2 regions of the Undibacterium sp. Xuan67W genome follow, and region 1 is predicted to be linked to the other one. Evidence: riboswitches for the same ligand, from Rfam matches in the RefSeq annotation. Region 1 holds a riboswitch; the other holds the start of a gene.

Region 1 (4,437 bases):
AATTCGCTTATGCGGCGGACAAAATATTTTTGGCTCACTCAAAGAAATCAGTCCCACCGTTACCGCTGAGGCTGTACTGGTTGCGAATCCAGATGTCATCATTACCGGCAGTGGCGACAAGCAGGATGTGTTTGCAGACTGGCGTCAATTTAGCAATATGACCGCCATCAAGAAGGATCATTTATTTACAGTCGAAGGCGACTGGCTGAATCGCTCAGGTCCGCGCATTCTGGATGGCACCGAAATGCTCTGCAAACATCTGGCGACGGCCCGAGCAAAATAAATTTCTGCTGCAAGCTCTCTGCTCACCAGCACTCCTTTTAAGTGAACAGCGTGCAAAGCGGAGATATGCAGCCACACTATCTCCATCACAATTACTTAACTCCAGTCCCGCGGATCAACCTGATAATACGCCCTGAACTGTTCAAATAAAGCCGTATGCCGACGTGCCATGGCCCAAGGCTTTTCAAAAAATGTTTCCGTAACGACCGCAAAAAATTCGGCTGGATTAGTTGCACCATAGGGATCTATCACCGTATCCTCACCCAACGCAAGAGCCTGCTGTAAAGCAGCAAATTCTTCAGACAAAATTCTTGACCATCGCTGATATTTAGCCTTGCTGCCCAGAGCAGGAGCCCCATTCGTTACCCCTGTCTCGCTATCGAGCTGATGTGCAAATTCATGCAGTACGACATCGTGACCTTCGGCCTGCTCACCTCCGCGACGCTGCACATGATCCCACGCCACAATCACGCGTCCGTCGCTCCACGACTCTCCCGATAAGCTTTGGTGAGCATGGGTGACTACTCCACCCATACCCGTCTCGAGTCGGGGGACTACAAACGGACTCGGGTAGACCAGCACTGTTTTTAACGCCGGATAGACTGCGGTAGTGCGATTAAGAAGCAGCATGCACGCCCTGCCCGCTATCGTAACTTTAATCTCGTCCGATATTTGCAAGCCATCACAGGCAATAAATTTTTTCTGATACAAAAATTGCTTAATCAGTCGCTTCAATTGCAATTGGATATCAGCCGGCATGCGCGAATACACCGGGATATTTTTACGTAAAATCTTCGCGTAATGGGATGGAAATGGCTGCTGTATTGCACGCTTTAACAAATACGCAGGCAAATATACTGCGGCTAATATGGCAATAGCCAACAACGCCAGGAAAAGGATTAAAGGTAAGGCATTCATAACGGGACTCCTGATAGCGCAGTGCCATAAAGGATGCGGCAGCAGCGATTCACCAACATAGTGATTTCTAACTACCTTCCAATTTGGGACAAAGCGAGTAAACGCAAGGGTAGACCGCTGAATTGGCTGAGTTCAGGACACACTCCCCGAATTGCTGCGATAATGTCAACTCTTCGGCGTCATCGCAATTGTCCAAAGAATTGGATACTGCAGCGCTCTGCCTTCTGGTTTTCGACACTGCAATCTCTTCTTTTGATCGTACATTCATGCGCAAAGGCATACTCTTAGCAGCATCCGCTTATATCGTCTGGGGCTTATTTCCGGTTTATTTCAAATCGTTACATGGCGTTCCAGCAATGGAAATCCTGTTGCACCGGATGCTATGGTCTTTAGTATTTCTCGTCACGGTACTGGCAATTCGCAAACAATGGTCATGGCTCAACAATTTATTGAGCCAGCCAAAACTGATTGCAGGATTTGCGGCAAGTGCATTGCTGCTCTCCGTGAACTGGCTTATCTACATATGGGCAATCAATAACGACAGAGTCGTCGATGCCAGCCTCGGGTATTTCATGACACCTTTAGTGAATGTCTTACTCGGCTTTGTACTGCTGCGTGAGCGGCTTCGTATAGGTCAATGGGCCGCCGTTGCACTCGCTGCCTGCGGCGTCATCTGGCTGACGGTGCAGGCAGGACATCCACCGGTTATCGGTTTGTCTCTGGCAATCAGTTTTGGTATTTATGGCTTATTGCGCAAGACCGCTGCGCTAGGTGCGCTAGAGGGATTATCTCTGGAAACTTTTATTCTATTTCCGTTTGCATTTGCTTACCTTAGCTACCTGACCCTGCAAGGGCATAACGCTTTTATCAGTGGTACAACAAGCACTCAATCCTTATTACTAGCCGCAGGACCAATTACGGCGATTCCTCTCCTGATGTTTGCTGCTGGTGCACGCCGCATACCGATGGCAACTCTGGGTTTATTACAGTACATCGCGCCGTCAATTCAATTGGTGCTCGGCGTCTATCTTTATCATGAACCGTTCAGCGGCGACAGATTAATTGGCTTTATTGCGATCTGGACTGCCTTGGTCGTGTATTCCATCGAAGGATTACGTCATACCTTCAAACGACAACCCGCCTGACAGCCGCCTGCTATCTGGATTGCACGTCTCAAAGTGCGCAAAAAACTGGAATCAGCATACTGGCCGGTGCCTGAATCCGGCGACTATCTGGATTCGTAGTAAAATGGTGACCTCGCTAGGGGTCCTGCTTGACGACAATGACATGCTCAGATCGTCTCTTGCAGGTGAGAAATACCCTTGAACCTGATCTGGATAATGCCAGCGTAGGGAAGCGCAAAGTCTCCTTCCGTCTCTTTGTTTGCTCCTGCGCTGACTTCGCAAAAAAGAGCAAACTATGCAAAAATTAACATCACCTTCCCTGCGCCTGACACTAATTGCATCAGCAATAGCGCAGACCTGTATCGCTATACCCTCAGCCTATGCGCAAAGCAACGACAAAGTACTGCCTGAGGTCGTTATCAGCGCCAATAAACAGTTGAAAGAAAAACCGCTTACCAACACGGTTGCAGGATTTGTCGATGCACCGCTGCAGGACACACCAGTCTCCGTTACCGTATTCTCTCAGCAGCAAATCCAAGACTTACGCATCCGCAGCAGCACAGATGCAATGAAGTTTGATGCGAGTGTCAATGATGCGTATAACGCTGTTGGTTATGCAGAGCAATTTTCGATCCGAGGCTTTGCTCTTGATAACACCAGCAGCTACCGTAAAGACGGGCTGGCGATCCCGGGTGATGCCTCGATTCCGCTAGAAAATAAAGAGCGCATCGAAATTCTTAAAGGTTTAGCGGGTTTCCAGGCAGGCTTCGCTACGCCAGGTGGCATTATTAATTACGTCATAAAGCGCCCTACTATGACGCCATTACATTCAGTCACCGTCGAGGCTAGTGAACGCGGTACCTTATATGGCACAGTGGATCTGGGTGGTCAGTCGGACGACGGACAATTTGGTTACCGCATCAATGCCGCTGCAGAAAAAATCCGCTCTTACGTCAAAGGTGCAGATGGTGATCGTCAATTCATCTCAGGTGCATTTGACTGGCACATCACATCTAAAGCGCTGCTTCAACTCGATCTCGACTACCAGCGCAAATCGCAACTCACAGTTCCTGGCTATCAGCTGTTTAACGGCACCGACCTACCGCGCGGGATTAATCCCGATACGATGCTCAACGACCAGCCCTGGGCAAAACCCGTATTTTCACGGAGCAGCAATATCGGCTTGCGTTTTGAGTATCAGTTCAATGACGACTGGCGTGCGAGCTTTTCTGCGAACCGTCATGATTTCAAACGTGATGACTACACCGCATTTCCGTATGGCTGCTCGGCTGCCAACCTCTACCCTGGCTATTGCGCAAACGGTGACTATGATGTGTACGACTACCAGAGCGTGAATGAATCAAAATCACCGGTTGCCACACAAGCGATACTGAACGGTAAATTGACGACCGGCGCTGTACTGCATCATCTTGCCCTGGGTTTTTCAAGCTTCCAGAGACGCGATCGCTTTGGTGATTACGTCTATGACTATGCAGGTGCCAGCAATGTATTTCATTCCGTCGTCGTACCGCCGTCTAGCCATGTGACCGGGCCGGTATCGGTGCGCAGAACGGATAAAGAATGGTCCTTATTTGCGCAAGACATTATTGATATCAACGATGCGTGGAAGCTCCATGCAGGCCTGCGTCACGTCGCAATCCAGCGTCACCAGGCTGACAATCCCGGCTATGATCGCAGCTATGAGTTACCGAGTCTGGCATTGGTATTTAAACCGCAATCCACGATTAGTATCTACGGATCCTTTAGCGAGGGTTTGGAACATGGCGGCATCGCTCCATTTGGCACAGTCAATGAAAACCAGATGTTGAATCCGGCTACATCTAAACAAGTCGAAGTCGGTATCAAAGCCGATCTGACCCGTGATTTCAGCATCAGCGCAGCAGCCTTCCGCATCAAGAAACCACTCGAATACACTAACACCGGCAATGTTTATGTGAGCAATGGCACCGCCTTACACAAGGGACTGGAATTAACTCTCCAGGCTCGTCTGATACCGGCATTATCATCCGGCGTCAGCCTCACGGCGCTCGATGCGCGTCAATCCGGTACTGGCATCAGCGGTCTTGACGATCAACGTGTCACCAATGTCCCC
Region 2 (4,437 bases), on a different contig from region 1:
GGAAATAAGGTCTTCTCATCACCCAGCACTTCCAATTTACAGAGCTGATGTCCGCCCAATAATTCACGTCCCAGTTGCAGCGTGTAGACCGCATCTTCAGCGTTGTAGCATCCCGCAGAATTCGGCAGAATGGTGTATCGGCTCGGCGGTACTGCATCCAGCAAACTCGGCGCGTTGGGATCCTGTCCAATGTTCACCCGGCGAATGGCAACCGTAATAATCTCGGCACCACTGGCCTCGGTAGCCAGACGCGTCTGCTCCAGATCCTTGTATTTACCGCTGCCAACCAGCAAGCGCGAGCGATAGGTTTTGCCCGCGATAGTCAGGCCGGAAATATTTTCTGTTTGCATAAAAATCCTTCTATGTAAGGTGCGCCATGCGCACCAATGCGGGTGAATACGATGGTACGCAAGACGCACCCTGGCGCTTCATCCACCACCGATCGCGCGTACCACATCGACCCGGTCTTGCGCCTGCAAGCGATAGTCAATCCATTGAGCGCGCGCGATAATCTGGCGATTTACAGCAACGGCAATTGTCTGCCCCGACAAGTTCAGTGTAGTGATCAGCTCAGCCAGGCTTCTCTCCTGACCTAGCTGATAGTTTTCACCATTCAATATGATCTCAGTCATGACAACGGCTTATTGCTTGCGATAGATCTCAGCACCGGATTTAACGAACTCGATCGCCTTCACCTCCATGCCTTGCTTCAATGCCTGTACTTCGCTGATCCCCTGATTCGCTGCATAGTCGCGCACCTCTTGCGTGATTTTCATCGAACAAAAATGTGGTCCGCACATCGAGCAGAAATGGGCGACTTTTGCCGAATCTTTTGGCAAAGTCTCGTCATGAAATTCACGCGCTTTATCCGGATCCAGCCCGATATTGAATTGGTCTTCCCAACGGAATTCAAAACGCGCTTTCGACAAGGCGTTATCACGGATTTGCGCACCCGGATGTCCCTTCGCCAGGTCGGCCGCATGCGCGGCAATTTTGTACGTAATGATGCCGTCTTTGACGTCGACTTTATTCGGCAAACCCAGATGTTCTTTTGGCGTGACATAACACAGCATCGCCGTGCCATACCAACCAATTTGTGCGGCACCGATGCCGGACGTTATATGGTCGTAACCCGGGGCGATATCGGTGGTCAATGGTCCGAGTGTATAGAACGGCGCTTCATGACATTGTTCTAGTTGCAGATCCATGTTTTCCTTGATCAGGTGCATAGGCACGTGACCCGGACCTTCGATCATGACTTGCACATCATGCTTCCAGGCGATTTGCGTGAGTTCGCCCAGTGTTTTTAATTCACCTAATTGCGCCTCGTCATTGGCGTCGTAAATCGATCCGGGACGCAAACCGTCACCGAGACTAAACGAGACATCATAGGCTTTCATGATCTCGCAGATATCTTCAAAATGGTCGTACAAAAAACTTTCTTTGTGATGTGCGAGACACCATTTCGCCATGATGGAACCACCGCGTGACACGATGCCTGTCATACGTTTTGCCGTCATCGGGACATATTGCAAACGCACGCCTGCATGGATAGTGAAATAATCGACACCCTGCTCCGCCTGCTCGATCAGCGTATCGCGGAAAATCTCCCAGGTCAGATCTTCGGCCTTGCCGTTGACTTTTTCCAGCGCCTGATAAATGGGTACAGTACCAATCGGCACAGGCGAATTACGGATGATCCATTCACGGGTTTCATGTATGTGTTTTCCCGTCGACAGATCCATGACGTTATCGCCGCCCCAGCGAATTGCCCAGGTCATTTTTTCAACTTCTTCGCCGATGCTGGATGTCACGGCAGAGTTGCCGATATTGGCATTAATTTTGACCAGGAAGTTACGGCCGATAATCATCGGCTCGACTTCTGGATGATTGATATTGGCAGGAATAATCGCACGGCCACGAGCGACCTCTGAGCGAACGAATTCTGCGGTAATTTCGTCGGAAATCGATGCGCCAAATGATTGGCCCGGATGCTGACGCCCCATCAGATCAGCCAGCTTATTGCCCATGGGTCCGGAGGCTTTCAGCTTAGCCAAATACTCTTTACGTTGCAGATTTTCGCGGATCGCGATGTACTCCATCTCGGGCGTGATAATGCCCTGCCTTGCGTAATGCATCTGACTGACATTTTTACCTGGAAGAGCGCGACGTGGCCTACGTTTAAGATTAAAACGCAGCTCCGCCAGCTTGGGATCATTCAATCTTTCTATGCCGTATTCCGATGACGGTCCTGACAATTCTTCGGTGTCATTGCGCTCAGCAATCCACGCTACCCGTACCGATGCCAAGCCTGAACGAATATCAATATTGACAGCAGGATCGGTGTAAGGACCAGAGGTGTCGTAGACATAAATCGGGGGATTTTTTTCCGAGCCGAACATGGCCGGCGTATCGGATTGACTGATTTCACGCATCGGTACGCGAATATCAGGCCGACTTCCCTGAACGTAGATTTTGCGTGAGTTAGGCAAAGGCTGTATTGCAGCCTGGTCGACTGTCGCGGTAGCGGACAGAAATTGTGGATTGGCGTTCATTTTGCTCCCATTAACGTGCACATTATTGATGGCAGCTTGGGAGGCTTGAGGTACGCGCAAGGGTGTTGCGATACAATTTTGCTTCCCTTCGCTGGCATTATCCAGATCAGGTTCGAGGGTATTTCTCACCCGACAGCGGCTATTGCTGTCAGGACCCCTAGCAGTTCTACATTACATTTTACAAAGCTTATTTCGTACGACTATGACCAGTACAATTTTCTTTCCGACTTGCAAAGACTCACAGCCAGCGTCATATTCGTTTGCCGTGGCAATTGGTTAGTAATCAAAATTAATAACCAGCTTACGGTCAGCGGCATTATATAGCGAGTAGGGCTTAAAAGTCTGTGCGTTTATTTCAACTTACATAGTGATGTTTTCTTCTATTTCGTTGGATTTGCGTCGTGCCGGGCCAACAACTTCGATCAATTCGACCATACCTGCATTCAAAGCAGCAGACAAATCATGATCAAGTACATTCATTGCCTGATCGTGGGGAACCAGCAATTTCGCCAATCCATAGGCACGGTTTCGTCCGTGGGCTTTACCAAGGTATAAGGCCATATCAGCCATTTGAATTGCTTTTTCCCAATTGCATATTTCTTCAGGAATATCAGAAAACGGCAATGGAATAAATCCTGCAGTAACGGTGACAGAGATTGCTAGTTCGCCAATTTGAATATCCTTTTCACCAATCGCAAGTAGGATACGTTCAACTAATTTAGTTAATTGTGAGGGATGCGATTTAGGCGAATAAATTAGAAATTCCTCGCCGCCCCACCGCAATACCATATCAGTATCCCTGACCGCACGCTTCAAACGATGTGCAACCTCCATCAATACACTGTCGCCTACCGTATGGCCCCAGGTGTCGTTAATCTGTTTGAAGTGATCAATGTCCATGAGTATCAAACAGTCAGGATTGCCTGCATCATCTTCACGACGTTCTTTTTCGGAAGCAAGCGTGCGCGTCTTCATCATGTCGACAAAGGATCTTCGATTGTACAAGCCGGTTAGCGGATCTCTGACTGCATGAAACGCAAGTTGTAAATTAGCTTCCAGAAGCTTTTCGTTCGCATTGCGAACTCGCCTGTATAGTAAGAACACAAAGATACCGGCCATCACTGTTACTGCTGCTGCTAACATGGTAATGATTTGCTGAAGTCGGCGATTTTTAATCTCCGCATCTTTTAACTGATTTTCTCGCGCCAGAAGTTCTATTTGTTTTTTTCGCTGGTTGGCATCAAATTGCTCCTGCATTGCAGCAACCGCTTTAGCCGTGCTTGCTCTAAAGAGTTCACTCGCAAGATTTTGCTGCTCTCGAACAGTTTCCAGAGCCTCCTTATACATGCCAGCTTTTTCATACATCCGCCCAAGCTCACCCAACATGGACTCGATATCCGTTTTGATACCTAAGTCCCTCAATTCCTTCATCACGCCGTTAATAAAAACCATCGCTTGCTGAATTCTTCCCTGGCCGCCAAGAGCAAATCCTATGTTTGCCCGGGAGTTTAATATCGCTGTTTTATCCTCCGCCGCTTCCGACTTAACAAGAGCCTGTCGCGCTGTCCGTTCGGCTTCAATGTAGTTGCCAATGTGGAGATAATAGTCGGCAATATTACTCAAGGTCAGGGCTTCCATACCTATGGATTTGGTTTCTTTAAATATCTTTAAAGCATGTTGGTACGACTTCAGCGCATCGTCAAATCGTCCCAGATCAATCAAGGCTAACGCCTGAGTTGAATACAAAGAACCAATTAATTTTGGAGAATTAGCGTCAGCAGACAATTCAAGTGCTGTGGCTATAGTTTCCAGAGATTTCTCCGGATTATGCATATCGAGGTAGAGACCTGCCAGTGAAGATAACCGATATAGCTTTGATTGA

What was found. Region 1 has a riboswitch for thiamine pyrophosphate ahead of ACO0LE_RS10615 (TonB-dependent siderophore receptor). Riboswitches for the same ligand answer to the same signal wherever they lie in the genome.
Region 2: it holds a riboswitch for thiamine pyrophosphate, as region 1 does, so the genes downstream of both, thiC (phosphomethylpyrimidine synthase ThiC) here and ACO0LE_RS10615 (TonB-dependent siderophore receptor) in region 1, are expected to answer to the same signal.

What each region holds. Positions count from the first base shown of each region.
Region 1 is NZ_JBMPPN010000010.1:4,343-8,779, reverse strand. It holds gene ACO0LE_RS10630 (cobalamin-binding protein) at 1-283, shown strand, start outside; gene ACO0LE_RS10625 (zinc-dependent peptidase) at 379-1,200, opposite strand; gene rarD (EamA family transporter RarD) at 1,467-2,345, shown strand; TPP riboswitch at 2,453-2,572, shown strand; gene ACO0LE_RS10615 (TonB-dependent siderophore receptor) at 2,620-4,437, shown strand, end outside.
Region 2 is NZ_JBMPPN010000011.1:29,968-34,404, reverse strand. It holds gene ACO0LE_RS11515 (thiazole synthase) at 1-350, opposite strand, end outside; gene thiS (sulfur carrier protein ThiS) at 429-632, opposite strand; gene thiC (phosphomethylpyrimidine synthase ThiC) at 642-2,555, opposite strand; TPP riboswitch at 2,622-2,724, opposite strand; gene ACO0LE_RS11500 (diguanylate cyclase) at 2,916-4,437, opposite strand, start outside.